Regions from separate parts of the Oceanobacillus kimchii X50 genome, predicted to be linked through region 2. Evidence: predicted binding sites of a transcription regulator. Region 2 holds the regulator's gene; each other region holds the start of a gene.
The links. Region 2 encodes LexA, which represses DNA repair genes until DNA is damaged. Its sites were predicted from a motif close to CGAACATATGTTCG; they were not measured.
Positions count from the first base shown of each region.

Region 1: the regulator LexA is predicted to act here: its motif matches at 4,029-4,042, upstream of C794_RS06445 (YhjD family protein).
Region 3: the regulator LexA is predicted to act here: its motif matches at 1,796-1,809, upstream of C794_RS12845 (YhjD family protein).

Region 1 is NZ_CM001792.1:1,208,137-1,218,778, forward strand. It holds gene C794_RS06425 (lipoate--protein ligase) at 1-110, shown strand, start outside; gene C794_RS06430 (aminoglycoside phosphotransferase family protein) at 333-1,274, shown strand; gene C794_RS06435 (fatty acid--CoA ligase family protein) at 1,458-3,005, shown strand; gene C794_RS06440 (competence protein ComK) at 3,160-3,666, shown strand; gene C794_RS06445 (YhjD family protein) at 3,617-4,009, opposite strand; gene C794_RS06450 (TVP38/TMEM64 family protein) at 4,194-4,832, shown strand; gene lepB (signal peptidase I) at 4,905-5,447, shown strand; gene addB (helicase-exonuclease AddAB subunit AddB) at 5,539-9,039, shown strand; gene addA (helicase-exonuclease AddAB subunit AddA) at 9,032-10,642, shown strand, end outside.
Region 2 is NZ_CM001792.1:1,681,904-1,692,545, forward strand. It holds gene sat (sulfate adenylyltransferase) at 1-1,142, shown strand, start outside; gene C794_RS08865 (SLC13 family permease) at 1,155-2,933, shown strand; gene cysC (adenylyl-sulfate kinase) at 2,944-3,555, shown strand; gene C794_RS21240 (peptidoglycan DD-metalloendopeptidase family protein) at 3,842-4,681, shown strand; gene C794_RS08880 (manganese catalase) at 4,772-5,602, opposite strand; gene C794_RS08885 (hypothetical protein) at 5,947-6,207, opposite strand; gene lexA (transcriptional repressor LexA) at 6,338-6,961, opposite strand; gene C794_RS08900 (YneB family resolvase-like protein) at 7,246-7,884, shown strand; gene C794_RS08905 (DUF896 domain-containing protein) at 7,970-8,203, shown strand; gene tkt (transketolase) at 8,287-10,287, shown strand; gene sirA (sporulation inhibitor of replication protein SirA) at 10,444-10,642, shown strand, end outside.
Region 3 is NZ_CM001792.1:2,460,653-2,471,294, reverse strand. It holds gene C794_RS12855 (M23 family metallopeptidase) at 1-713, opposite strand, end outside; gene C794_RS12850 (hypothetical protein) at 954-1,199, shown strand; gene C794_RS12845 (YhjD family protein) at 1,219-1,611, opposite strand; gene C794_RS12835 (helix-turn-helix transcriptional regulator) at 1,914-2,105, opposite strand; gene C794_RS12830 (FtsK/SpoIIIE domain-containing protein) at 2,338-3,462, shown strand; gene C794_RS12825 (replication-relaxation family protein) at 3,404-4,000, shown strand; gene C794_RS12820 (hypothetical protein) at 4,027-4,698, shown strand; gene C794_RS12815 (metalloregulator ArsR/SmtB family transcription factor) at 5,444-5,791, shown strand; gene C794_RS12810 (arsenic transporter) at 5,805-7,103, shown strand; gene arsC (arsenate reductase (thioredoxin)) at 7,116-7,535, shown strand; gene rfbA (glucose-1-phosphate thymidylyltransferase RfbA) at 7,797-8,729, shown strand; gene rfbB (dTDP-glucose 4,6-dehydratase) at 8,722-9,759, shown strand; gene C794_RS12790 (glycosyltransferase family 2 protein) at 9,729-10,642, shown strand, end outside.

The DNA of each region.
Region 1 (10,642 bases), 470 kb from region 2:
TTGGTATACGTCATAATCGACAAGCGATTGAAGAAGCTCTACATGATGTTGATGTGTCTTACTATCTAGGAAGGATTACAAAAGAAGAATTTATTTCTCTGCTTTATTAATAAAGACAACTTCTGTATGTTAATTTTAATAAATAAAATAGAAATCCGAGTTATATAACTGATACAAGGTTATGACTCGGTTTTTTTATCCGGCACTTCAAAGCTGTGAGGTTAAGCCGAGGATAGGTTGACGAATAACATACGTAGGGTAAAGGACAAAAGGCTCATTGAATGAAGTATCGCTTTATTAAAGATAAATTATGTTTAAGGAAGGAAATAGCTATGAAGTTTAATAAGATTTTAAATTTCCATTATGGTATAAATCCAATAAAAATAGATGCTATAAAAGGTGGATGGGCAGCATTAGCTTTCAAAATATCAGATGGTAATAATGTTTATTTTTTAAAAGTGTATGACAAGTCTAGACCTTCAACTTCAAAACTTATTGCTTTCATTAATCAATATGCTTCAATTTTGGTGTGGTTAGATAATCATACAAAATTGAAAGGAAAAACTCCTATACCAATATCTACGTTTGAAGGGGAATATAAATGTGAAGATGATAGTAATGTGTACTTACTTTATACATATATTGATGGAGATACAGTTGGAAATAAAAACATGTCTGACAAGCAAATTAAAGAATTAGCTGAAATTATATCTACACTTCATTCTTATGGAAGTCATCAAATTCCATTTTCAACTAACTTGATGGTAGAGGACTTTGAATTACCATATTTAAATGACTTTGAAATAATTTTACAGAAAAAAATAGAAGAAATACCACAGATTATCAAAGAACCTATTACCAAGTATAGACAAACATTAGTTAATCGTATAGGAGATATTAAAAATTTATCAAATCAATTAAAGTCCAGTAATCTAGATTTTTCCCTTTGTCATACTGACATACACAATTGGAATTTAATGCAAACAGATAGACTCATATTAATTGATTGGGAAGGATTAAAGTTAGCACCAGTAGAAGCTGATATCATGTTTTTAATAGATAAGCCATATTTTGATAAATTCATAAGTATTTATCAAAAGACCCACAGAAGATATGTTATTAATGAAGATGCTATAAAATATTACCGTTGTCAGCGAAATTTAGAAGATATTTGGGAGTTTATAGAACAGTTGTTATATGAGGATGTAAATAACGAGAAACAAGTAGAGACATTAAATTATATAAATGAATTAGTGACAGAATTTGAGCTGTAATAGTTGCATAGAGATATATTAACGACTTTTACTAAAATGTTAGCGCTTTCTATTGAAAATTAAATTCATATAATTTATAATTATTCTAAAATAACCGAAAAAAAAGAACTTACGATAGCGTAATTCTATTTTTTTACCCATAAATGAATGAATATTCATTCATAATAGGAAGGAGAGATAAGATTGAATATTACAGATAAGTTGGCACTAACTGCTAGGGAAAATCCAACAAAAACTGCATATATTTTTGCAGATAAGAAAACAACCTATGGTGAGTTAGAGGGCATGGTTCAAAAGTTTGCAGATGGTCTCCAAAAATTAGGATTCAGACAAGGCGATCATATCGCATTAGTATTAGGGAATAGTCCATATTACGTCATAGGATTGCATGGGGCATTGAGATTAGGATTAACTGTAATTCCAATGAATCCTTTATATACACCTAGTGAAATGGCTTATATGTTAAAAGATGGTGATGTAAAAGGAATTATTACAATGGATATTCTTATGGATAAATTTATTCCAATTGTTGATGATCTATCTACTCTAGAATATATTGTTAATTGTGAAAGTGGAAAAGAAGTTCCAGGATCTATTAAAAAAGAACAATTACCAACAAGTATATTACGTTTTCAAGAAGTAATTGCTAATGGTCAATTGCCTTTCACTGGTCCAAAATTAGTTGAAGAGGATTTAGCTGTTATCTTGTATACCTCAGGTACAACCGGAAAACCAAAAGGGGCAATGCTTACGCATAAAAACCTATACTCTAACGCACAAGATGTCGCTAATTATTTACATATTAGTCAAGATGACCGGGTAATTGCTGCCTTGCCAATGTTTCATGTTTTTTGCTTGACTGTATCATTAAATGCACCGCTGTTAAATGGAGGGACAATCATTATTTTACCTCAGTTCTCGCCAACAGAAGTATTCCGTGTAGCTAGTGACTATCAAGCAACAGTATTTGCAGGCGTTCCAACGATGTATAATTATTTACTACAAAGTGCAAAAGATAATGTGGATAGTTTTTCCTCTTTACGTTTATGTATTTCTGGAGGTGCAGCTATGCCGGTATCTTTACTAGAATCATTTGAGCAAGCTTTTAATGTAAAGGTTTCTGAAGGCTATGGGTTATCTGAAGCTGCTCCTGTAACGTGTTTTAATCCTTTAGATCGTCCGAGAAAAGCAGGTTCAATCGGCCAAAATATTGTAAATGTTATAAATAAAGTGGTTGATGAAACGGGTAATGAATTACCACCAGGTGAAGTAGGTGAATTAGTAGTTCAAGGGCCAAATGTGATGAAAGGTTATTATAAAATGGTAGACGAAACAGCTGCAACAATACGTGATGGTTGGCTCTATACAGGAGATATGGCAAGAATGGATGAAGACGGATATTTTTATATTGTTGATCGTAAAAAAGATATGATTTTAGTTGGTGGTTATAATGTTTATCCTAGGGAAGTAGAAGAAGTCTTTTATTCTAATCCTTCTGTTGTGGAAGTTGCTGTCATTGGAGTTCCAGACCCTCAAACAGGTGAGGCAGTTATTGCGTATGTTGTTGTTGATAATCCGGATGTGAAAGAAATAGATTTAATTGAGTTTAGTAAACAACATTTAGCCAAATATAAAGTTCCTCAATCGATTTATTTTCTTGATGAGCTTCCGAAAAATACGACAGGGAAAATTTTACGAAAGAGTCTTAAAGAACAAGTTACAAATTCATAGTATGGTTCCTAACGAAGTTGAAATTGTCGTTTATTATCAACTTCGTTTCTTTTTTTAACTATTTATTCAAAAAATTATGTAAAAATATATCATTTTAACTAATAATATGTTATATTAGGTATTAAGTCACACTAATTGGTAAAGGAGGTAAACAATGAAAAAGGAATTTTTAGAAATAACGCCATTTACGTTGGCGATTGTATCAGAGCAAGATGAAAATGGAAGGTACATTGCGAAAGTATTGGAAGAGGAAACGGAATATGTTTTGGAAGCGAAACCTACCAATGTCATTGATTATGCTTGCAAGTATTTTGGTGCTAGCTTGAAAGGACGTCAGGAGGGGACTAGAGAAATTAGCGGAATAACACATAAAGCACCAATTACAATTGATCCAGCAAGTGGAATGTATTTCTTTCCAACTAAGTCTCCTAGTAATGCGAACTGTTCTTGGATTGCACATAGTCATATTAAAGAAGTACGTAGAGGAGATGAAGGGACTACCAGTGTATTGTTTAAAAATGGCTCAAAAATTTCACTTGATATCTCCCATGGTTCTTTAATCAATCAACTACAACGTACTGCTCAAATAAGATTTCTTTTAGACGATCGAATTAAACGTTGGAGGAAGCCTCCTCGTTCTGAAGACGATAAAGACTCTTAAACATCAACTCCTTTAGCACTTTTTCAACTTTTTTACGAATAGCTGGGTTGAAATAACTTTTCTTTTCTTCTTTTCCTTGGCATATAAATAAAAAGTTTGAAAAAGAATCATCTTTTGTTAGTGGAAGAACCGATAATTGATTTATTCTCATTCTGCGAATGATCTGTTTACGTTCTCGGACAGCTTCCCTCTCCATTTCTGATAACATCTGAAGATATATCTCCTTGATTTTATATGGTCCTTCATCATGATATTTTATATCTTGACGAATTATAATAATCGCCATGGATATAAATAAATACCTTGAAGCTATTTTAGTATTTTCCTCATTGATATAACGCATGCACTCACACCTCTTATACAGATCGTATGTTCGTATATTTTATTATATGTTATAGATGAAAAAATATCTACCAATTAGAGTGACGATTCATTATTGGAATTAATTAGCTTTTTCTTTTAAAATACAATCTAATACCATATAATAATTTTAAAAGAATGTTGTCTAATGATAGGAGCTTACGTGGATGTATGTCATGAGTGTTTCTCTATCGAATTGGAGAAGTTTTATTAGAGAAGAAGGTTGGGAAGAATTTATTTCCCAGCTCCTAAATCAGTATGAAGGACTAGGACCGTTACCAGGGATTTTATTACCGTTCCTAGAAGCTTTCTTACCTTTTTTACCGTTAATCGTATTTGTTCTTGGTAATGCTGCTGCTTATGGATTATTTCAAGGCTTTCTGTATTCATGGATTGGCGCAACTGTTGGAGCAGTTGTTGTATTTTTACTTATAAGAAAGCTCTCTAATACACGTTTACTACAAAAAATTAGAAAGAATAATCAAGTGAAAAAAATTACTCAATGGGTAGATAGACATGGATTTGGTCCGCTATTTATATTGCTGTGTTTCCCTTTTTCTCCTTCGTCCATAATTAATGTTGTGGCAGGATTGTCGAAGATTAACATATATCAATTTATATTAGCTGTCTGCTTAGGTAAAACGGTAATGATATTCTCCATTTCATATGTCGGCTCGAGTATAATGGAATTTGCTCAAAATCCAGTAAGAACAATAATTGTAGGTATAGGCATAGTGATTTTTTGGATGTTTGGTAAATACTTAGAAAAACGATTGCAAAAAAAATCAGCTAAAAATAATATGTGAATCACGAAAAGGGTTAAAAACTTCCTTCAAGGGTATTATGTATAATAATTACTCGATGAAGGATGAAACAACGTGAAAAAATTCAATATTCGAAGAGTATTGTTACTTTTACTTCTCTTGATTGGGATTGCAGTTATTTTAAGAACAACTCTATTTGCCAATTATGTTGTAGATGGGAAGTCGATGGAACCTACACTATTTGACGGAAATTTATTGATGGTGAATAAATTTGTATATGAATTATCGGATGTAAATCGATTTGATGTTATTGTTTTTCGGGCTTCTAAAGAGGAAGACTATGTTAAACGTGTTATTGGAATACCTGGAGATAGGGTGGAGTATAAACATGATAAGCTTTATATTAATGGAGAATTTATTGAAGAAAGATTTTTAGAATCTTATAAGGAAGCAAGTTCGGTTGAAAAATTTACCAATGATTTTACGCTCCAACAAATTACTGGAGAAATTGAAGTTCCTAAGGGGAATTTATTTGTACTAGGAGACAATCGACAAGATAGCCTAGATAGTCGATCGTTCGGATTTATATCCAATGATCAAATTGTAGGAAAGGTTGATATAACGTATTGGCCATTGACAGAGAAAGTAAATAAATAATAAAAAGTTTTTCGATTAGGACCGAGCTTCTATCTTTGATAAAATAGATAGGAGCTCTATTTTAGTTATGGAAATTTAGGAGGGTTAATATATGGGAATGCGGTTCATACTAGGACGTTCTGGGACAAATAAAAGTGAGGTAATTTTAAAGGAAATAAAACAAAAAATTTCTACCAAACCCATAGGACCTTCTATATTTTACATTGTTCCAGATCAAATGACATTTCAACAAGAAGTTGCTCTATTTAGTGATTCTGAAACAAACGGTAGTATTCGAGCACAAGTTGTTAGTTTTTCACGCTTAGCCTGGAGAGTATTACAGGAAACCGGCGGAGGTACAAAACAGTTTATAAGCTCCGTGGGTATTCAAATGATGCTAAGGAAGATTATTGAAGAGAAGCAAGGGGACTGGAATGCTTTTCAAAAAGCTCTAAAAAAACAGGGATTTCTTGGTCAACTAGAGACGATGTTAACTGAATTAAAACGCTATGAAATAACACCAGATGATCTACGGATGCAACAATCTCATTTCACACAGTTTGTGCATCAGTCACCATCTGAGCAGGGTCTCACGCGTAAACTTAGTGATTTAATTTATATTTATGAAACGTTTATATATTCCTTACAGGGCACATATGTAGATAGTGAAGATCAACTACAGTTGTTAATTCAACAAATTAAACAATCTTCTATATTAAATAATGCGGATATTTACATAGATGGTTTTCATAGTTTCACACCTCAGGAACAATCAGTACTTACAGAGTTAATGAAAACGAGCAATTCTATCACAGTTGCTTTAACATTAGATGATCGGGAGAAAGAGGATACAACTGAGCTAGATTTATTTTACCAACCAAGCCAAACGTATCATGTATTGAAACAATTAGCATGGGATACAGGGATTCCGGTAGAAGATCCGATCATATTAGATTCTTTGAAAGGGAATTTTCAAAATCGACCTTACTTTGCTCATATGGAAAAATATTTTGATTCTAGACCAGCACCAGCGTATGAAGGCGAAGTCCCGATTGAAATATTTGAAGCTGTCCATCCACGCGCAGAAGTAGAAGGGGTAGCCCAGCAAGTACTGGAATTAATTAGAGATAAAGGATACCGCTATAGAGACATTGCATTGTTAATACGACAACCAGAAGTTTATCATAATTTAATTGAAACTATTTTCAATGATTATGAACTTCCTGTATTTATTGACGAGAAACGTCCAATGCTTCATCATCCATTAATCGAATTAATTCGTTCCATATTAGAGGTTGTACAAGGAAATTGGAGAAATGATGCCATTTTTCGGGTTTTAAAAACAGGACTTATACCAGCTACAGATGAAGAATTTCCTCTAACTATGGACAGTATCGATCAATTAGAGAATTATGTTATTGAGTTTGGGATTCGATCTAGACATCAGTGGATTGGTGAAAAAATATGGAAATACCAGCGTTTTCGAGGATTTGATAGTTCTGCTCAAACAGATAGAGAAAGAGAATTACAAGAAAGTATGAATCGATATCGAGATCAAGTTATATCTGCTATTGCAACAGTTGATGAACAATTAAGGGCAGCAACCACTGTTAAAGATCTTTGTATAGCCGTGTATCAGTGGTTAGAAGAACTGAAAATTCCTGATCAACTAGAAGTAACCAGAAATTATTATGATGATCAAGGGTTACCTGAAAAAGGTAGGGAACAAGAACAAGTATGGGACGCTGTTATTCAACTATTAGATGAAATGGTAGAAATTGCAGGTGAAGAGAAGATGGACTTATCTGTTTTCCAAGTTGCTTTGGATGCAGGTATTGAAACGCTGCAATTTTCCCACGTACCCCCGAGTATGGATCATATTATTGTAGGGACAATCGATCGATCCCGAATGAGTAATATTCGTTGTGCTTTTCTATTAGGAGTAAATGAGGGTGTTTGGCCAATGAAACCAACATCTGATGGAATGATTGATGAAGCAGAGCGTTTATTACTTGAACAAAATGGATTGAAGTTAGCTGATACAAGTGAACGCCAATTATTAGATGATTGGTTTTATATGTACTTAGCTTTTACTGTTGCGAAAGACAGACTGAAAATTAGTTATTTACTAAGTGATGAAGAAGGGAAAGCAAAAATGCCTTCTCAATTGATTCATCGAATAGAAGAGCTATTCCCTGCAACCAAAAATCATATATTATTACAGGATCCAGAAGATGAATCGAATACAAGAAGGTTTGTATCCACTGAGTTGAAATCAAGGTCAGCATTAACCGCACAGTTAGCGAAGTTTCGAAAAGGATATCCGATTGATCCAATTTGGTGGGAAGTATATCAATGGTATGTAGAACATCATCCAAAAGGTGGAACAACACATCGAGTATTACAAGGACTCTACTATGAAAATAAACCTGAATCACTACAACGAGATACAGTTGAACAACTATATCCGAAGCGCATTCAAGCGAGTGTAAGTAGAATAGAAACATATTACAGATGCTCTTATCAACATTTTGCTAAATATAGCTTGAATTTAGAGGAGAGAAGGACGTACAAATTAGATGCTCCAGATATTGGACAACTGTTTCATGAGGCACTTAAGAAAATAACAGAATGGATTCATGCTGAGGGAAATGATTTTGCTACATTGACAAAAAGTCAATCGTCTAAATATGCAAACCGTGCTGTAACTGAGTTATCTCCTGTGCTCCAACATCAAATATTGCATAGTTCCAATCGCTATGCGTATATTCAGAAGAAACTAGAAGAAGTCATTGCTCGAGCAGCATTTGTATTAGGTGAGCAAGCAAGATTAAGCCATTTTTCTCCAGTTGGATTGGAATTAGGATTTGGTGATGGCAATAATCAAATTCCTTCACTATCTATGCAATTAGAGAATGGTTATGAACTTGTATTACGAGGGAGAATTGATCGGGTAGACAAAGCCGAACTCGAAAACAATTTATATTTACGGATTATTGATTATAAATCAAGCTCTAAAGGATTGGACTTAACGGAAGTATACTACGGTATTGCATTACAAATGCTCGCTTACTTAGATGTTGTATTAACTCATTCGGAGAAATGGTTAGGCCAACAGGCAGACCCAGCTGGAGTATTATATTTCCATGTTCACAATCCAATGATCTCTGCTAAAGGTAGTATGACAGAAGCTGATATTGAAGAAGAATTATTTAAACAATATAAAATGCAAGGCTTACTTTTATCCAATGAAGAGATAGTGAAGATGATGGATTCATCATTAGAAACAGGTTCCAGTCAAATTATCCCGGCAGCATTAAAGAAAAATGGAGGATTCTATAGTTACTCTAAGATTGCAGATCAATCCACTTTTGAGACATTGCAAAAACACATTCATCAGTTGTTGAAATCGGCTGGAATCGATTTAACCAATGGTTTTGTTGATGTAAATCCTTATCAACATAAGCAACAGAAGGCATGCACCTATTGTCCATTTCATTCTGTGTGCCAATTTGATCCAGTATTAGAAGAAAATAATTATCGTAAGTTTGCGGATATAAAAGAGAATGATTTACTGCAATTGTTTGAGAGAGAGGGTGAAAATAATGGTTAATTGGACTAAAGAACAAGAAGAAGCAATATATACAAGTGGTTCGGATATACTAGTTGCTGCTGCAGCTGGATCTGGTAAGACAGCTGTATTGGTAGAACGAATTATACAAAAATTGTTAGCAGAGCATAATCCTACAAATATCGATTCATTATTAGTAGTTACCTTTACCAACGCTGCAGCTCAAGAAATGAGAAACCGAGTTGGAGCAGCTTTAGAACAAGCCTTGGCTGCAAACCCAAGCTCTATTCACTTGAAAAAGCAGTTGTCTTTACTGCAACGAGCATCTATTTCGACGCTTCATTCTTTCTGTCTGGATATTGTAAAGAAGAATGCATATATACTTGATATTGACCCTTCATTTAGAATTGCAGATGATATGGAAATGGATTTATTGAAACAAGAAGTGCTCGATGATTTATTAGAGGGGTGGTATGGAGATTCTAATCCAAATCAAGACGGTTTCTTTGAGGTTGTCAATCGATTTACTAGTGATCGTTCTGATCTAGAGATGGAAGAATTAATTCGAAGTTTGCATACATTTGCAATGCAAAGTCCATGGCCAAACCAATGGTTAGATAGGCTTGTACAAACTTATAATATACCAGAAGAATGGAAAGATGAAGAGTTACCATGGATGAATGTATTAAGAGAAGAAGTGTCACGACAATTGGATGCCGTTAGTCAAGAAATTGATATCGCTTATTCCATAACCCAAGAAGCAGATGGACCTTATCATTATGCTAAAACAATTGAAGAGGAGAAGGCTATCATCCAAGATGCATTGAAAAATATTGAATCCTGGAAGTATCTTCAACAATCTATGTTACAAGTAAAATTCGGTAAATTGTCCGGGAAAAAAATAGACTGTGATGAAGAGAAGAAAACAAAAGTAAAAAAATTACGTGATAGTTATAAGAAGCGATTCCAAAAAATGCAAGAAGTATGGTTTGCTAGAAATTTAGATGCACATGTAAATGATATGAGAGAGCTTGCACCGGTGATTAAGCATCTTGTCGAATTAGTAAAACATTTTCAGGATTCCTTTGCAAAAGTCAAGAAAGAAAAAGCAGTTGTTGATTTTTCAGATTTAGAACATTATTGTTTACAAATATTAATCGATGAATCATCAACCGAGGCCAAAGTGATTCCTTCAACTGTTGCGATGCAGTTACAGATGCAATTCACAGAAATACTTGTTGATGAATATCAAGATACAAATATGGTACAAGAAACAATACTACAATTAATTAGTGATCGTCAGGATAAAGGGAATATGTTTATGGTTGGCGATGTGAAACAAAGCATCTATCGTTTCCGTCATGCAGAACCATCATTATTTATAGATAAGTACAAACGTTTTTCTAAATCGGATGATCCATCGATTCGAATAGATTTAGCGAGAAATTTTCGTAGTAGAGAAAATGTACTCTTAGGTGCTAATTATATCTTTCGTCAATTATTTGATGAAGATCTTGGAGAAATTAGCTATGATGATGCAGCTGAACTTATATACGGAAATAAAATGTATGACGACTATCCATTAGAAGCAAAACCTGAACTACTACTTATTGATAGCAATAGTGAAGAGATGGAACAATCCAAC
Region 2 (10,642 bases):
GTGGCAAGCTCATCAATAGGGTAATAACCAGTGAGAAAAAGGAATCGTATCTACATAAATCAAAATCATTGCCCACATTAAAACTAGACGCATGGAGCTTATCAGATTTGGAGCTCATTGCCAATGGTGGTTTCAGCCCGTTAACTGGATTTATGGGAGAGGAGGATTATCGAAGTGTCATCGAACATGTACACTTGAAAGACGGAACAGTCTGGAGCATTCCTATTACATTGGCCGTAAATAAAGAGAAAGCAACCTCCTATGATATTGGTACGACGATAGCTTTGTTTGGAGAGGACGATATTTTATATGGTGTGCTTGAGTTGGAAGAAAAGTATACCTATGACAAGGAAAAAGAAGCAAATCTCGTTTATGGTACGACAGACACTGCTCATCCTGGCGTTAAAAAACTTTACGAAAAAGGAGATGTGTACCTTGCTGGGCCGATTTTCATGTTGAATCGTCCGAGTCATAGTAATTTCGAAAAGTTTTATTATGATCCGAAAGAAACAAGGGAAATGTTTGCTGACTTAGGGTGGAAAACAATTGTTGGTTTCCAAACACGTAACCCAGTTCATCGCGCCCATGAATATATTCAGAAAAGTGCTTTAGAATCTGTTGATGGATTGTTGTTGAATCCATTGGTGGGTGAAACAAAATCAGATGACATTTCTGCGGAAATACGTATGGAAAGCTATCAGGTTATTCTAAAAAATTATTATCCAAAAAACCGTGCAAGACTTGTCATTTATCCAGCCGCTATGCGATATGCCGGACCTAAGGAAGCAATTCTTCATGCGATTGTTAGAAAGAACTATGGATGTACGCACTTTATTGTCGGTAGAGATCATGCTGGTGTAGGAGATTACTATGGAACGTATGAAGCACAGGAATTGATTTCCCATTATGAAGAAGAACTAGGTATCCAGATATTTAAATTTGAACATGCTTTTTATTGTGCCAAATGCGAGAATATGGGCACTGAAAAAACGTGTCCGCATGGAAAAGAATTCCATATCCATTTGAGTGGTACCAAGGTCCGTGAGAAGCTTCGCAATGGAGAGCAGCTACCTAAGGAATTTTCCAGACCAGAAGTTGCATCCGTACTTATGAAAGGATTGAGCAAGAACAATACAAATTAAAGGGTGTTTCCCGTGTCAGCAGAAATGATATTCGTACTCCTGATGGTTATTGCCATGCTGGGAGCCTTGCTTTTTGAAATGGCAAGTCCATCGATTGTTGTTTTTACGGTCCTTACTATATTCCTGATAACGGGTATTCTTAATCCGTCTGAAGCTTTGAGCGGATTTTCCAATGAAGGGATGATTACTGTTGGTCTCCTTTTTGTTATGGCAGGAGCAGTAAGGAAAAGTGGAATTCTTGAAGACCTTATGAAATCATGGATGGCTGGAAGCGATAAAATGATCGGTTCTGTTGTGCGTTTTTTCATTCCTGTTTCACTTCTTTCAGGATTCCTGAATAATACACCAATCGTCGTCACTTTTATGCCGATAGTAAAAGGCTGGTGTGAAGAAAAGGGGATTGCACCTTCGAAGTTCTTGATCCCCCTTTCTTACGTAACAATACTAGGGGGAACTATAACAGTCCTTGGAACATCTACCAATCTAGTAGTTCACGGAATGCTAATCGATTATGGTTATGGCGGTTTTACTTTATTTCAACTAGCAATCGTAGGTATACCGATAACTATAGTTGGTCTTATATATATTTTTACGATAGGCTACAGGTTTCTTCCGGAGAATAAAGGTCTTCAGCAACAAATTGATGATGATCCTAGAGAATACTTGGCAGAATTAATTGTGGATCAATCTTTTTCATTTGCCAATCAAAGTATTAAATCTGCTGGATTAAGGGATTTAAAAGGTTTGTACCTAATCGAAATCATCAGAGAAAATGAACGAATTTCCCCTGTAAGGCCGACAACAATCATCCAGTCAGGTGATCGATTAATCTTTACCGGACTAATTGAGACTCTTAGAGATGTGCAAATGATAAAAGGATTAACATTACGAACAGGTACAAATCTGGAACTTAGTGAACTGAAAAATGGTAATACTGAGATTGTGGAAGTAGTTATAGCGCATCAGTCATCGCTGCAATCAAAAACGATTAAACAATTAGAGTTCCGTTCAAGATTTGATGCAGGTGTGATAGCCGCTCATCGAGAAAATGAACGAATTGAAAGTAAAATAGGAGACATTGTCCTAAAACCAGGAGATACGTTGCTACTATTAGCTGACAAGGATTTTGTTGAGAAGTATAAGCATTCCAAAGACTTTTATATCTTAACTTCTCCAGGTACTACGGAGACATTAAGAATAGACCCTATAAAAGGGTGGTTTACTCTCCTTCTGTTTTTTGGATTGATAGCACTCGTGACATTAGGTGCGCTATCCATGTTTAAAGCTATGACCATGGCAGTTGTTCTGTTGCTGCTGTTCAAGGTAATAACTCCAGAGGAAGCAAAGAAATATATCCATTTTGACGTATTACTATTGATTGCAAGTTCATTTGGCATCGGATTGGCCATGTCGAAAACAGGTTTGGCTGAGTATATTGCGGAAGGCATGTTGATGTTGGGAAAATCAGCAGGTCTGATTTTGCTCTTACTATTGATTTATATTTTGACAAATATTTTCACAGAGATAATTACGAATAGTGCTGCAGCAGTCTTGATGTTCCCTGTTGGGATGGAAATGGCAAGGAGCCTTCATGCTGAACCAATGGGATTTGCAGTAGTAATTGCTATTGCAGCTTCAGCTAGTTTTATTACGCCAATCGGCTATCAAACAAATATGATTGTATATGGCCCTGGAGGCTATAGATTTATAGACTATCTAAAAATAGGGACACCACTCAGTCTGATAGTGATGGTTTTGACTGTTAGCATTGTCATTTACTGGTGGTATTAGGAGGGAAACCATGAATAAATCTACTAATATCGTATGGCATCAATCCAGTGTAAAGAAAGCAGACAGAGAAAATTTGAACAATCATAAAAGTGCTGTATTGTGGTTTACTGGATTATCGGGATCAGGTAAATCTACCTTATCTTCGGCATTGGAGAGTGAATTGTTTTCAATTGGGACACACACCTATCGTCTTGATGGGGATAATGTCCGGCATGGGTTAAATAAGAATCTTGGCTTCAGTCCGGAAGACCGGACAGAAAATATTCGTCGTATAGGAGAGGTTTCCAAATTGATGGTTGATGCGGGATTGATTACTTTGACAGCATTTATCTCTCCTTACCGGGAAGACAGGGATCGTGTAAGAGCAACTCTTGCACAAGGTGAATTCATTGAGATTTACGTGAAGTGTAGTCTAGATATATGTGAAGTTAGGGATCCGAAAGGGTTATACAAAAAAGTTCGTTTGGGTGAAATTAACAATTTCACTGGAATTGATGCTCCATATGAAGAACCACTTCATCCAGAAATTATAGTAGATACGGAAAATCAGACGCTGGAAGAATCCGTTCAAATGATTATTCAATATTTGAAAGAAAAGCAATACATCAAAGGCACGAGTTGAAAATGAAGCTTGTGTTTGCTAAAAGCGTTCTTCTGCATTTGGCACAGTGGGGTTATCCATGGGGTTTACTGCTGATTTAAGTGAAAGAGGAAAATTGTTATTATATATTGATGTTAGCAGGAAGAATTGAAGAAATTCTAAAGGTAATATAGGCTGGAGATGTCTTTACCGGATAAATCATGTTAACAAAAGAGGAAAAAATAGACAATTTATTTAGGTGGCTAGTCCTGTCGGGCAAGTCACTTTTTTCATATAAATGGTAGAAAAGGGAGGAGAGTTATATTATATGCCATTTCGAGATTATAGAGTAACATCTAAGTTTGGTTATAGAAGAGATGTGTGGACAGGAATCGGATTCACTTTTCATACAGGGATAGACTTAGTTAAGTATCATAAAGCAAGTATTCAAGCATTTACAGATGGGGAAGTTATTTTTGCTGGTATGGGTAGAACTGGAACTGGTTTAGGCGGTTTTGGAAATGTAGTACTTCTTCAGGATAAAAATAACCGAGGGCAATTATATGCTCATTTGGATAGTGTATCCGTACAGCGTGGTCAATATGTAAAGAAAGGGCAAGTAATAGGAGAACAAGGGGATACAGGAAAGACAACTGGTTCTCATTTGCACTATGAAGTGCGTAAAAAAGCTGAGACTCAACCTCCATATGGCTGGACCTCAGATAGGACGAATAACTGTTTAGATCCTACGAAATATTTACAAAACTATCGGGATAACAAGCATATTATTCAGGATATTCAGTCTGGGTTAAATACTAAATATGAAACAGGTTTATCCATAGACGGTATATCAGGTCCGTTAACAATTAAAGCAGCAATCAAAGGATATCAAATAGAATTAAATAAACAATTCAATGCAAAACTAAATGTTGATGGTATATGGGGGCAAAAAACAAAAGCCGCTACAGTTACAATAGCAAGTGGCGCTAAAGGAAATATTACCTGGATACTTCAAGCGATGCTTTATATTAAGGGAGAGAATCCAAAAGGATTAGATGGTATTTTTGGTACTAATACAAATAATGCAGTGAAATCTTTTCAACAAAAGGAAAGTATCCTCATTGATGGGAAAGCAGGAAAAGTTACTTGGGAGAAATTATTTTTGTAAGTCTAAATTGTATTAATAAACATCAAAGTTTGGTGAATATTAACTTTGATGTTTATTAATTACATGTAATTTATTTTAAGTAGGGGTTTTCTACATTTTAGATGGGGGTGTATTGTAATATAGTGGAGGAGCTGGTGGTAATTTAGGTGCACTTCCCCAAAAAACGGGTTCACTTACATATTTATATTCTCCTCTTCCATCAAAACTTGGGCCATGTGCCCACCTACCTTTTTTACTTTCTTCGCCTTCTGAGAAATTAAATAGTGTATATGATACTTCTTGAAATTCTTTTGATCTAGGGAAAGTTGAAGGAACCACGATATCATTCTCACGTTCTTCGAGCTCTCTTATCGCAGCAAACCACTGATTTTGATGATATGTATCTCTTGCAATAAGAAAAGATAACATATCTCTTACACCTGGATCATCGGTCATATTATATAAGCGAGTGACTTGTAATCTTCCTTGTGACTCCGCAGTAAGGTTAGCACGAAAGTCCGCTAATAAATTCCCGCTGGAAATGATGAAATTTGCAGTCCATCGATTTCCATTGCTATCTGCTGGCATTGCTCCAAGTCCACTAACAATCGCATGTTGTGGGTTAGAACCCCCTAATATAGCTGCTAGAGCAGGATCTGTGTCATAAGCATTCTGCTGCGTCTCAAATGGTGCATCGTTTAATAACCTAGCTATCATTGTAGCTAACATTTCTACATGACCAATTTCTTCTGTTCCAATATCAAATAACAAATCACGATATTTAGGCTCTGCTCTACTGTTAAATCCCTGGAATAAATATTGCATCATTACACTAATTTCTCCATACTGTCCACCAAGTACCTCTTGTAATTTTCTAGCAAATACGGGATCAGGCCTACTTGGTTTTGCCTCGAATTGCAATTCTTTAAAATGATAAAACAATGCTTATTCCTCCTTCCATATAATAAACAATTAAGTATATGCAGATAAAAAGTCGAATATTCTATACTAAACACATTGTTACACAATAAATTTTAAGTATAAGGAGAAGTTGTATAAGATTAAAATATCTCTTTGAAAATAATTTGAATGTTGATACCGGTAGTCCAGTTTACTAGACGTTTAGTATGGGAATTATAAAATAGAATTACTGAGCTAAATGTGTTTTATTACCATTGTTTCTGATTTTTAGAGGGAGATATTAATAACTTGCGGTAATTAAAAATAGTTTTTATATAGTTATTACAGTAATCTAACTTACTTATATTATTAGTTATTTAATAAATTCATAGAATGAATACGGTGATTTGGTACCATGTAGCCAAAGCGATTAATAATCCGGCAGATCCTAATTTTAGAATATTTTCTTTTGACTTAATTTTTTTAGTTTCGATTACTTCTAACGTAGTAACGATGATTAAGATTATACATAAGAAAGGTAATGTTAAAAAATCTACATACTTAGTTAGATAATATATCCCTAGAACCATTGCTATAAGGGCAGTTGGAATATAAAAACTTCGTCGTTGATAGAATTTATCTGACATTTCATTTCTCTCCTTTCATTTCTTAATATTATAATATTAGTGTAATTCTAGATTTATGTACAAACTATGCAGACGGATAAATTCTATCGATATAAAAAGAGTTTAGCTATAGAAAGCCAAACTCTTTTTATTAGAAAATATTTCGATATAGACCTATCACTTTTCCAAGAACTGTTACATTCTCATAAAATAAAGGTTCCATTGTAGCGTTTTCTGGTTGTAGTCGTATACGTTTTTCTTCTTTAAAAAATCGTTTTACTGTTGCTTCATTTTCCTCAGTCATTGCTACAACAATCTCTCCATTTAATGCTGTGTTTTGTTGTTTAACAATTACCATGTCTCCATCTAAAATGCCTGCCTCAATCATACTTTCACCATCAATTATAAGTACAAATACATTATCGTCTGGACCGGCACTCGAACTTGGAATTGGAACAAATTCTTCGATATTTTCAACCGCTGTAATTGGTATCCCTGCAGTAACTTTACCAATTACAGGTGCATAACGTGCTTCGTCTTTTGGAAGCTGTTGTTCCATTTCTGGATCAATAATTTCAATTGCTCTTGGCTTAGTAGGATCTCTTCGTATGTATCCTTTGTTTTCTAACCTTTCTAAATGCCCGTGAACAGTTGAGCTGGAAGCGAGTCCAACTGCTACAGCAATTTCTCGAACTGATGGTGGATATCCTTTTAACTTTACTTCGCTTTTAATAAAGTCAAAAATCATTTGTTGTCTTTTTGATAGTTTCGTCATCAAACGTTCACCTCTAGCATAGGTTTTTATTAATGATAGTTTATCATTTTACTATTAAATAAGCAAACACTCGTTCTAATTTTTGTTGACAAGATCATATGTTCGGTATATACTTTGAATCAAATAGGAACAATTGTTCGATAAACGGATGAAAGGAGCTTTTAATTATGCTGAAGAAAATTACTAGAACCGATGCATTCTATGTGATAGCATTTGCTTTAGCGCTCGCTTTTTTATATTTCTCTATGGTAACGAGCGGTTAATTAAACAGGAGGAAGTTAGGATTGAAAGCAGTAGTATATTGTCGAGTCAGCACGGATAAACATACACAAGAGTCTTCCCTTATACGCCAACGGGAGGAATTGCAATCATTAGCAAACAAGCTAAACTTTACGGTTATTGATTGTATTGAAGAGCAGGCAAGCGGGTACGATATCGAACGAGAAGGACTCTTTCAACTTCTCGAATATTTTTCAAGTAAAGAAGCGGATTGTTTATGTATTCAAGATGAAACTCGTTTAGGTAGAGGGAATACAAAAATTGCACTTTTTCATCAATTAGCTAAGCTAAATATCCCTATATATACTGTAGCTCATGAAGGTGAATTGGTACTGAATGAAGCCGATTCGATGGTATTACAAATTGTTGGAATTGTAGAAGAATATCAGAGGAAAATTCAAAATATGAAAATAAGAAGAGGAATGCGAAGAGCAGTACGTGAAGGATATCGACCTGAAAAAAATTTAAAACAAATTAATCAGTCTCCTGGTAGAGATCGAACGGAAGTGCCCATTGAAGAAATTGTTCGATTGCGGCAGAATGGGTTAACATTTAATGAAATTACAAAGGTGCTCAATGGTTTAGATTATAACGTTTCAAAAGCTACTGTACACCGTAGATATCAAGAATATCAAAATACTTGAATCTGGATTCGAGGTAGAGTACGATAAGAGGCAGGATATGAAATCCTGTCTTTTTGTCATTTTTAATAGTGGGGAGGTTGACACCATGTTATCTAAAGATAAATTAGAGAGAATTAATTTTCTGTCTAAAAAATCTAAAGAAGAAGGATTAACAACAGAAGAAAAAGCAGAACAAAAGAAGCTTCGTGAAGAGTATTTAAAGAATGTACGTAGCTCTTTTAAGAACCAATTAAGTACAATGACAGTTATTGATCCAAAAGGTAATGACGTTACTCCCCAGAAGCTTCGTGATTACCAAGACCGAAACAAAAAACATTAAATTCTATTGGTCATGCTTGTTGTCATGATAAATTCAATATAGAATGAAGAAGTAAAGGCTTTATTTTGAAAGGGGTAGACAAAATGTCAGGCAATGTAGAACAATTATCAATAAATACGATTCGTACGTTATCCATTGATGCTATTGAGAATGCAAACTCAGGACACCCAGGATTACCAATGGGTGCGGCACCAATGGCGTACACATTATGGACAGATTTTATGAATCATCATCCAAAAAACTCAAAATGGTTTAACCGTGATCGCTTTGTATTATCTGCGGGACACGGATCAATGCTATTATACAGCTTATTGCATCTTTCCGGGTATGATGTATCTATTAAAGATCTAAAAGAATTTCGTCAGTGGGATTCAAAAACTCCAGGACATCCGGAAGTACATCATACCGATGGTGTAGAAGCAACTACAGGACCATTAGGACAAGGTATTGCGATGTCTGTAGGTATGGCTATGGCAGAAGCGCATTTAGGTGCAACGTTTAATAAAGACAGATATTCTGTAGTAGATCATTACACGTATGCCCTTGTGAGTGACGGCGATTTAATGGAAGGGATTTCTCATGAAGCAGCTTCTTTAGCAGGTCACTTAGGATTAGGTAAATTAATCGCACTTTATGATTCTAATGATATATCGCTAGATGGAGATTTAGACCGTTCTTTCTCTGAGGAAACAGAAAAACGTTTTGAAGCTTATGGTTGGCAAGTATTACGAGTGGAAGATGGAAACGATGTAAACGCAATTCGTGAAGCGATTAAACAAGCGCAAAGTAATACGAAACAACCAACACTTATTGAAGTGAAGACTATTATAGGATACGGTTCTCCAAATAAATCAGCTTCTGCTGCTTCACACGGTGCTCCATTAGGAGAAGATGAAATAATATTAACAAAAGAATTTTATAAGTGGAATCATGAATCATTCCATGTACCAGATGAAGTATATGCTGATTTCCAAGAAAAAATCGTAAACGATGGAGAGAAGAAGGAAGCTGCTTGGAACAAGCTTGTTGAAGAATATAAAGAATCTTATCCTGAATTAGGAGAACAATTTGATCTAGCAATTAATGGTCAACTTCCAGAAGGATGGGAAGAGGAACTTCCGGTATATGAGCCTGGTAGCAGTATTGCAACTCGTGCATCTTCTGGTGAAGTACTAAATGCAGTAGCTAAAGCAATACCTAACTTCTTTGGCGGAAGTGCAGATTTAGCTGGTTCAAACAAAACAACAATAAATGAAGAAGGCGACTTTACAAAAGAAGATTATTCTGGTCGTAATGTATGGTTTGGTGTACGTGAACATGCTATGGGAGCGGCGTTAAATGGTATGGCCTTGCATGGCGGTTTACAAGTGTTTGCTGGAACGTTCTTCGTATTTAGTGATTATCTTCGCCCTGCTATTCGACTAGCAGCAATTATGAATATGCCTGTAAATTTTGTATTTACTCATGATTCAATTGCAGTTGGTGAAGATGGTCCGACTCACGAACCAATTGAACAGTTAGCATCATTAAGAGCAGTTCCAAACTTATCACTTATTCGTCCGGCGGATGCTAATGAAGTACAAGCTGCGTGGAGATTAGCTCTTGAATCTGAACATCAGCCAACAGCGCTTGTTCTTACTCGTCAAAATCTTCCAACACTAGAAGGTACGAAGGAAAATGCGTACGAAGGTGTGAAAAAAGGGGCTTATGTAATTAGTAAATCTGGGAAAGAAACTCCAGATGCATTATTACTAGCTACTGGTTCAGAAGTTCAATTGGCAGTACGTGCGCAAGAAACATTAAAAGAAAAAGGTATCGATGTTCAAGTCGTTAGCATGCCTTCATGGGATCGTTTTGAAGCTCAAGAAGATGCATACAAGAATGAAGTACTACCAAAAGAAGTGAAAGCTAGAGTAGGAATTGAAATGGCAACTTCATTTGGATGGGAACGTTATGTAGGTCTTGATGGAAAAGTAATCGGTATTAATCGCTTTGGTGCTTCTGCAAAAGGTGAAAAAGTTATTGAAGAATATGGATTTACAGTAGATAATGTTGTAAAACATGTGGAAGACTTGTTAAAATAATATTTCTGTTTAGAAGAAAGACGATTCCGTTAAGGTTTCGTCTTTCTTTTTATGATTTTAGTTGAATTCGACAAAAGAAGAAGTTATTTGCGAACTAATTTGACAACATTTGAATGTCTACCTTTCTATAATAGTTAATAGAAGGGGGAATACGGTATGAATGCATACTCTATTTATTGGATTAAAGAACCAGTGGCAAAAAGCTATTTTCATAAGAGTGATTTATTGCATCGATTTTTTAATGAATATGAGAACGACCCCGAAAGAAATTATTTGAGTAAACAGTTTTCATTTATAACTCAGAGGTTTCACTTGTATAAATTTGCTATGCATTTAAAACAGTTTTCATCACCGA
Region 3 (10,642 bases), 780 kb from region 2:
TACCATCCATCAGACGTTGCATTAAAAACCTTTACAGTTTGAGCTCCAATAGATGCTGGTGATTTAGAATTGAAAGAGGGCTCATCATATAATTTATATTGTTTATCTAAAGTTAAATTTTGTCCATTAGGTGCTATCCACTTATTACCTAACCAAGTTTTTACTAACCACCAACCACTCTCTCTTTTTGCAATTACAGTGATTTCTTGCGGATTAATAGAGGCTCCGGTTGATTTTGTGAAATTAGGTTCATTATAAATTTTTGCAGTCTTACTTAAATTTTCTTTGATACCATTAGGTGCAATCCACCTTTCTCCTAACCATGTGTTGACTCTCCACCAACCATTGTTTTTTTGTTCATAAACTGTTATAGTCTGTGGTTCTATAAAAGCAGAAGTACTTTTTAAAAGATCAGCTTCATTGTATATTCTAGTTGCAAAGCTAAGTTCAACTTCAACGCCATTAGGTGCAATCCATTTTTCTCCCAACCAGGTATCTACTTTTATCCAACCATTGGATCTTTCATCTAGTACTTCTAGAGTTTGAGGTGCTTTAATTATAGCACTGGTTTTTGATTTGAAATTTGGTTCATTATAAATGGTAGTGTCTTTCGTGATGTTGATGGATTCAGCTGCGGATACACTAACTGAATAAAATGTAGTAATTGCAAACAATAGTGCAAATGAAACTAACAACTTTTTTAATAAGCGCAAAACTTATCCCTCCTCATATAGTATGAGGAAATGTTACCATTAAAAGTAGTTTAAAAACTTAAATTTACAGAAAATATATAATAAATTAACGTATACTGAAATTTGTGTATATAAGTTTAATATATATGTGTTAGGTTTAACTTTACTTTAAAGTAGTGTAAAAAGTAGGTTAAGAGTGATTAATACATATTGTGAAATCAATGACCTTCAGTTATTATTGCAGTATAAAGGAGTGATTAAATGGAGTTAATTACTTTATCTATGCTGCTTTTGACAATTATAATTATTGCTATTTTATCAAAGAAGAAAAAGTTTCGATTTTATTACGTAGTAAGCTATCTTTTATTGGGTATTTTTGCACTATATATTGGTATTAAATTTAATAACGTATATTCGGTTATCTTATATGGTACAGCATTTATTTCTAACCTATCAGGATTTGTCCTTTCACTTACTATTAAGGAAGATTATGCAACCCAAAATTAAAACCCCTAAGGGGTTATTTTTATATATTATCTTCACTATCTACATCCGGGGGAATATAATTTGTATCTAAAGGTATATCCTTATGTTCAATCTCAATCATATTTTCGCCATACATATAAGACTGAATGACCTTCTTTGTTCCTTCTCTTAATTCTTCAGAAGTAAACTCCATGTTTTTTCCATTAACCAAATACTTGCCTGCAGATTGTTTTCTAATATTTAAATGATGATCTTGAACAACCTCACGTTTTAACTCATAAAAATCTTTTTCAATGGCATTAATTAATGACTCATGCAAATCTAAATAAGGAGGTACGATTTTAAATTTATCGTGATTGTATAATTTTTCGTTGTGTTTCAGTGTGTTAATCGCTAATGGCATACATATGTATTTTAGTACAAGATCATTCATTTAATCACCATCATCTTTTTTCTTTTTCTTTGAATCAAATAAACCCAGTGCTACTGCAACCGCAATTGCAATAACAATCCATGAACCTTCCATAACTATATACCTCCATTAATTATCTTCATAAGTTTAAAAATCTAATAGGATATCTATGTGATAACTTCATAATTAAACATAACATAATATTAGAACAAATGTTTGCTTTTTGTCGAGATATATTGTAGTATAAATATTATACAAGCTAACTACTACCCCTTTTGTAGATTAGATGTGAATACGCCCCGTTACTGCAACGGGGTCTTTTTTTATTCTTCTTCGTATAAATCTTCTAATTTGCAATTTAAAATTTTAGATAATTTAACTGCTTGATCTAATCGTATCATGCTTTTGTTTTTAGACCAATTAGTAATAGTATCTTTATTGACTCCCATTTTCGCAGCAACATACTGCTTTTTATATCCCGATTTTTTTATTAAATCATCTACTCTTAATTTCATTATCATCACCAATTAATTAGTTCGATACAAGTATAGTAAATCCCTTTATTTGATAGCTTACATAAAAAAATCGGAAACTTTTCGGATTTCACAACATAGACTTTACTATGCACAGTAAATAAATGTTTACTTACGTTGCCTTAATTACTGTTGCATCAACAAACGAATATACGCACGAATAGGTAACACTACGAACACCAAAGCGTATATACGTACGAATAGGGGTGCGAATATGGAATTACTTATAGGTGGGTGCTTGTCTGCTTTTACTCTTTATGCAGCTACAAAATGGAATAAATCAGACAAAGATAAAATTAAGCATACATTCCGAAATTTAAACTATAAAACAAAAGATTATGAACCAAAGCATTTTAAAACACATCGTACTGACGACTACACTTTATATAGCTACCATGTACCGTATGGACTTGTGGACGATGATAAATTACAGGTACTTGAAAAGGTATTAAATAAGCCAGTTAAAATAACATTTGCTAAGACTAAGCTGCACATTAAAGTATATAAGAATCGAATACCCACTAATATTGCTTACAATTGGATCCAATCGGATGGATGGACTTTACCTATTGGTCAATCATTAGATGGTCCAGTAATGCATGATTTTGATAAAATACCTCACATGACTATAGCAGGGATGACCAGACATGGTAAAACTGTACTGTTAAAATTGATTTTATCTCATTTGATTTATTCTAATCCTGATGATGTGGAGTTTTACATTATTGATCTTAAAGGAGGACTGGAATTTAGTCAGCATAATTACAAGCAAGTCAAAAAGGTGGCGAGTAGTCCATTACAAGCCTATGACTTATTAAGGGACTTAGCTGTAGATATTGAATTAGATATGGCTCATTTCAAGCAAAAGGGATATAACAATGTATTAAATACCAATATCAAGCGCAGAAAATTTATTATTGTGGATGAAGGAGCTGAACTTGTGCCGCATAAATATATGGATAAAGAAGAAAGAAAAAAACTAGATTATTGTCAGTACGCTTTATCCAATATAGCAAGGGTGTCCGGTGCGTTAGGTTATCGTTTAGTGTTTGCTACTCAATATCCAACTGCAGACACATTACCAAGACAGATTAAACAAAATGCAGACTGTAAAATAAGTTTTCGTGTACCTACAGAGTTGGCTTCTAGAATATCCATTGATGAACAAGGCGCACAGGATATAAATATTAAAGGTAGAGCAATTTATCGAACATCTGATAAACAATTAATACAAGTGCCATATGTAAGTGATGATGAAATAAAAGGGAGGTTTAAGCAATATGTTAGCTCAACTACAAAGACAACAGAGAGACGAACAGATACTGTTGAGTTTGGATAAATTGACGTATGCCACAAGGGAACAATTACAGATAATTAATAACCTTGGCGGTGATCGTAATGCACAGCGTATATTAGCAAGAATGGAAAATGATAAACTAATACTTGCTGCTCGAATGGAAAAAAAAATATATTACTTATCCAATAGAGGTAAGCAATTAATCGGTTCGAATCAAGGGATATTAAATAGGAAGGAAGTCGTTCACACATTAATGAGAAATGCTCTTTATATTAAATTAGGAATGCCTAAAGATTGGAAGAAAGAACGTCCCGTTACCTGGGGAGATAATAAACTAATACCAGATGCAACATTTAAACGTAATGGGGAATTTTATTTTATTGAAATAGACAATCAACAGACCATGGCCACTAATAAAGATAAGATACTAAAGTACAAAGACCTCTCTTATATAATCCACCAACAATATAACCACAGACCAACATTGATATGGTATACGTTATCCTCGAATCGAAAGAAAAAGTTAAAAGAACTTTGTGAAAAGTCGTCCATTAAATATGAAATATATGGTAACATGTAGGTACAAAGAAACAGGGGGTTAAAGAATTGAAAAGAAGTTTGATTTTGCTATTAATAGCTACAGCATTAGTCGGATGTAGCGACAAAGACACAGAAGCCGCTCAAGAAACCGAGTCCAATAAAGAAGAAGTTCAAAAATCGGAACAACCTGAAGAAAACAAAGTGGAAAGAAGTAATGAAGAGATACAAAGGGAGGGGGAACTTATAGAGATAGGTCAAACTGTAAACGGAGATACTGGAAAAGTTGAATTAATTAATATAAAAGAATTTAATGAAACGATTGAACAAGGTCCTTTAAAAATAGAAATGATAAACGCGAAATTAATTGAAAATACTAATAGCACTCAAGCGTTTAAGCAGCACCTTAGTCAATTTGTAAGTCATGAAGTTGGAGATGAAGTAACATATATTCAAATAAGGTATAATGTAGAAAATACTTCGGATGATGAATTATACTGGTCTAATTTAAAAAATATTGTTACCGATCAAAAAGAGCAAATAAATGCAGATATGGAAGAATTTTTATTGCAAAGTTACGAAACGGAATTTTTAGGAAACGTTCAACATGATTATGTACAGTCATTCGTCATTAAGAATTCAGACATAAATGAAGTGAAGTTTGTTTTTAACGCAATTGAAGATTTAAATTCTTATGAAAAAATAACTGATGAAATTGAATATAACTTTACATTTGATTGATTTAAAAAAGAGAGGGTAATCCCTCTCTTTTAAATGGAATACAAAACGGTATACATTTAATAAAAATATATGTTTATTCCTCATTTTTCCTTTATGGTGTAAATGTTTATATATCAGCATTTTTGAGCATTTTTAGACATATTGAAAACTCGTCCAATCGACTCCCTCCGTCTCCACCAATACATAACTAATATTGGTGTGATATTATTTATAAAGTCGTGGTAACACTTTTGTTATTTTGATTTAAATTCTAATAACTATGCTTGTTTAAAGTCATCTTCCATTTGGTTGATGGCTTTTTTATGTTGCAGCTTCTTTCCAAAATTAGTCGATGAGTATGATTAATTAAAAAATCTAATTTACCAACTAAACGATATTCTTGAACTTTAATAAGAAAAAATTAATGAGTGCCCAAAAATCCTGAGGAATAGAAAAAATGGTCACTCATAGAGTGGATGAGTGCCCAAAAATCTTGAGGAATAGAAAAAATGGTCACTCATAGAGTGGGTGAGTGCCCAAAAATCTTGAGGAGCAGAAAAAATGGTCACTCATAGAGTGGATGAGTGCCCAAAAATCCTGAGGAACAGAAAAATGGTCACTCATCATGCCACCTATTTTCATCATTATATTTGAATTCTTGATCAACCAGCGGGATTGATCCACAAAAAAAGCTAAAACTCTACTTTATATAAATATTGACTTATATAAGCAAGTGGTTATATAATCACTCGAGGAGGAGATAACCATGGTTCATACCGAAACTACATTCGAAGTTCAAGAATTAACAGAGTTACTAAAGGTAATGAGTGATCCTACTCGAATTTTAATAGCATATTTCTTACAAAGTAAAACATACTGCGTATGTGAATTTGTTGAGATGTTTGAAATAAGTCAGCCGGCAATTAGTCAGCACATACGTAAATTAAAACAGATAGAATTAATTACGGAAACAAGAAAAGGCCAATGGAGGTATTTTACAATGAACAAACAATCTCCTTATTATTCAATGGTTCAGCAGATTCTTAAAACAATTAATCCAGAAAATACAAAAGTAAAAAATGTAATCACAAAAGAAAAGCCACTGGAATGTTAGGGAGGAATTTAGATTGTCATCAGTGATTATTGCATCAGTTATATTTTTACTCACGCTCATATTAGTGATATGGCAACCAAAGAATTTAAATATTGGGTGGTCAGCTTGTGGGGGAGCAATTGTAGCATTACTTTTTGGTGTTGTTAGCTTTAGTGATGTATGGGATGTAACAGGGATTGTTTGGAATGCAACTCTTACTTTTATTGCTATTATTTTAATCTCATTAATATTAGATGATATTGGATTTTTTGAATGGTCTGCACTACATATGTCACGTCTTGCAAAAGGAAATGGCATTCTAATGTTTGTTTATGTATGTGTGCTTGGTTCTTTTGTTGCTGCATTTTTTGCAAACGATGGGGCAGCATTAATTTTAACACCAATTGTATTAGCAATGGTGCGATCTCTAGATTTTGATGAAAAAATAGTATTTCCATTTATAATCGCGAGTGGTTTTATTGCAGATACAACTTCACTTCCTTTAATAGTAAGTAACTTAGTGAATATTGTGTCAGCTGACTTTTTTGGAATCGGATTTATTGAATACGCCACACATATGATTGTACCAACAATTGTTGCACTTGTTTCTAGTATTATTGTACTTTTCGTTTATTTTCGAAAACGAATTCCTAGGACCTATGATTATTCCAAATTGAAAGAACCACGTAAGGCGATTAAAGACTATCGCATGTTTCGATTATCATGGTTTGTATTAGGACTATTATTAATCGGGTATTTAGTTAGTGAGTTTGTTGGTATTCCAGTATCATTTATAGCTGGTGTGATTGCCATTATATTTTTAGTTGTTGCGAAGTATAGTCAGGCTGTCAATACGATGGCGGTGATAAAGGGAGCACCATGGAATATTGTCTTTTTCTCCATTGGCATGTATGTCGTAGTTTATGGACTACGAAATGTTGGATTAACGGATGTCTTGGCTGACGTGATACAAGTTGTTGCAAATCAAGGGATGTTTGCAGCAACTATGGGAATGGGCTTCATTGCTGCATTTTTATCTTCCATTATGAATAATATGCCAACCGTTATGATTGATGCTCTTGCAATTGCTGAAACTTCAACAAGTCAGATGGTACGCGAGGCTTTAATCTATGCTAATGTTGTTGGTGCAGACCTAGGTCCAAAAATTACACCAATTGGTTCTTTAGCAACATTATTATGGCTTCACGTCCTAACTCAAAAAGGAGTTAAAATATCGTGGGGAACTTATTTTAAAACAGGAATTGTAATAACGATACCTGTCTTATTTATGACACTTGTAGGATTGTATATATGGTTAATGATTATAAATTAAAGGAGTTTTAATATGTCTAAAAAAATTATTTATTTCTTATGTACAGGAAATTCATGTCGCAGTCAAATGGCAGAGGGATGGGGAAAGGAAATTCTAGGTGAAGAATGGGATGTGCACAGTGCAGGAATTGAAGCACATGGGCTTAATCCAAGTGCTGTAAAAGCAATGAAAGAAGTGGATATTGATATTACAGCTCAAACTTCTGATCAAATTGATAAAGATATTTTAAATAAAGCTGATTTTGTTGTTACCTTATGTGGAGATGCGAAGGATAAATGTCCAATGACTCCTCCACAAGTAAAAAGGGATCATTGGGGATTTGAGGATCCTGCAAAAGCACAGGGTACACAAGAGGAAAAGTGGGCTATATTTCAGCAGGTTCGTGACAAAATTGGCGACCGCATAAAAGTGTTTGCTAAGACAGGAGAATAATTATGAGAGAGAAAAGCATGAAGATAGTGTATATCTTCATGCTTATTTGTTGTGTTTAAGTATAAAAACCGTGGATATGTCTATGATTTTATTATTGTATTATGTCCAACTGAATGATAATCAAGTGAAATATATTTGAAATAAGAATGTAAGTTTATAAACTTATAATTAAAGGGAAAGAACAAGTGAACAGGAAACGCTATTTCAAAACAAGCAAAAGCAGCATTAAACGATATTACGATTTAGGAAGGTGTGTTGGTAATGAAGGGGATTTTACTTGCAGGTGGAAGCGGATCTCGATTGTCTCCAAGTACGGATAGCTTAAATAAGCATTTACTCCCGGTTTATGACAAGCCGATGATTTATTATCCACTATCAGTATTAATGCTAGGTGGTTTAAAAGAAATAATGATAATCAGTACACCAGAAGATACATCTCGTTTTGAGAGGTTACTGGGCGATGGTTCACATTTAGGAATTACTATAACTTATCGAGTGCAGGAAGAACCAAAAGGAATTCCGGAAGCTCTCATAATTGCAGAAGATTTTATTGGTACAGATGATGTCACACTGATGCTTGCAGATAATATATTTTACGGTCAAGGGTTTACAACTTTATTAAGAAAAGCGATTAAAAAACATCAACATGCCATGGTATTTGGTTACCGGGTTAAAGATCCGGAGAGATTCGGAGTTGTTGAATTTGATCATAACCAAAAAGCAATTTCTATTGAAGAAAAGCCAGAAGATCCCAAATCTGATTTTGCCGTAACTGGGTTATACATGTATGATTATCGAGCTGTTAACATTGCGAAGAATTTAGAGCCCTCTGACAGAGGAGAATTAGAGATTACGGATGTTAACAAAGAGTATCTGAGGTGCAATCAACTAGATGTAGAGTTGTTAGGAAGAGGATTTGCATGGATGGATGCGGGCACGCAAGAATCACTATTTGATGCAGCGGAATTTATAAAAACAACACAACAACGTCAAGGTTTTAAAATTGCATGTTTGGAAGAAATCGCATTTTACCTTGGATATATTTCTAAAGAAGCATTATATGAAAGAGGCAAAACAATGGAAAAAAATGATTATGGTCAATATCTAATGGAGATTGCTGAAAGAAAGCACCATCAGCAATATTGGGATTCAATCGATCATCATCCAATGTTAGGACTGGTAGAAAATGAATAAGTCAGCGATTTTAATAACAGGTGGGGCTGGATTTATTGGTTCAAATTTTATCCATTATTTTATGGATATGTATCCGGAAGTTCCCATTGTTAATATAGATAAATTAACTTATGCAGGATCTCTGCAAAATCTCAAAGGAATAGATTCAAACGCTAACTATCATTTTGTAAAAGGTGATATTGCAGATGAACAGGTTGTGGGGCAAGTATTTCAAAACTTTGATATCCATGGAGTAATTCATTTTGCAGCAGAATCGCATGTTGATCGGTCTATTGAAGATGCGCGAACTTTTGTAGATACGAATGTGGTAGGTACATTGAATTTACTACAAGCAGCACGCAATGACTGGGAAGAAAAAGGAGAACTGGAAGGTAGACGATTTCACCATATATCTACTGACGAAGTATATGGTTCACTTGGAGAAGAAGGAATGTTTACAGAAGAAACTCCTTATGATCCTAGAAATCCATATAGTGCATCGAAAGCTGGTGCGAATTTGATGGTGAAAAGTTTTGGATATACGTATGGTATGAATATTGTATTATCTTCTAGTTCGAATAACTATGGTCCTAGACAGCATCAAGAGAAATTGCTCCCTACAATTATTGAAAAAGCGATAAATGGCAAAGAAATTCCGATTTATGGTGACGGGAAAAATGTTCGTGATTGGTTATACGTGGAAGATCATTGTCGAGCAATAGATACAGTATATCATTTTGGGAAATCTCAAGAGACATATAACATCGGTGGCAGAAACGAACGAACAAATCTTGAAATTACGAATCAGATTTGTGATATCTTAAATGGTTTACGCCCTGACTTGTTATCAAAATATGAATTAGGGGAATTTCAGGATTTGATTACCTTTGTCGAAGATCGAAAAGGACATGATTTACGATATGCAATTGATGATCGTAAATTAAGAAATGAATTACAATGGGAGCCAAAACAAACATTAGAGAATGGGCTGAAACAAACAATAGAATGGTATATACGAAAATGGGAATCTATTCCAAAGATGAACCATTGATTTCAGTTGTTGTTCCTGTTTATGGTTGCAAGACCTGCCTAGTTGAATTATGTAGTCGAATAAAAGAGACGATACAGTCCATTCCCGCTCAATATGAAATAATACTCGTCAACGACGCAAGTCCAGATCAAGCGTGGGAAGTGATTGCAAGTTTACATGAACAGGATAATAGAGTTAAAGGAATTGATTTAGCTAGAAATTTTGGGCAACATCATGCGATAACAGCTGGATTAGACTATGCTCAAGGAGATTGGGTTGTGGTCATGGATTGTGATCTGCAAGATCGACCAGAGGAAATTAAGGTATTATTTGAAAAAGCAATGGAAGGGTACGATGTTGTATTCGCTCAGCGAGTTAAACGTCAAGATAATTCAATGAAACGACTTTCTTCCAAACTTTTTTACAAAATCTATGATTACTTCGCTGGTCAACAAAGTGACGCATCTATTGCCAATTACAGTATTATCTCTGCAAAGGTTGCACGTAGTTATCGGAAAATGAGAGAGCAAAATAGATATTACCCGATGTTTATAAAATGGTTGGGATTCAAGCAGACTAAAATTCCAGTGCAACATGATCAACGAAAAGAAGGGAAATCATCTTATAATCTTAAAAAACTATTTAGCTTAGCGACCGATGCAATTGTTTCCCAATCGAATAGACCACTTCGTATATCAATTAGTTTTGGGTTTTTGATGTCACTTGCATCTTTTGTGTATGCAGTTTATTTATTTGGGCGGTATTTCTTTTTAGATGAACATGTACAGGGTTGGACGAGTGTAATGGTATCTATTTTCTTTATTGGAGGATTAATATTCTTCCAATTCGGGATTATAGGTTTATATTTAGGTAAAATCTTTAATGAAACAAAAAACAGACCGAT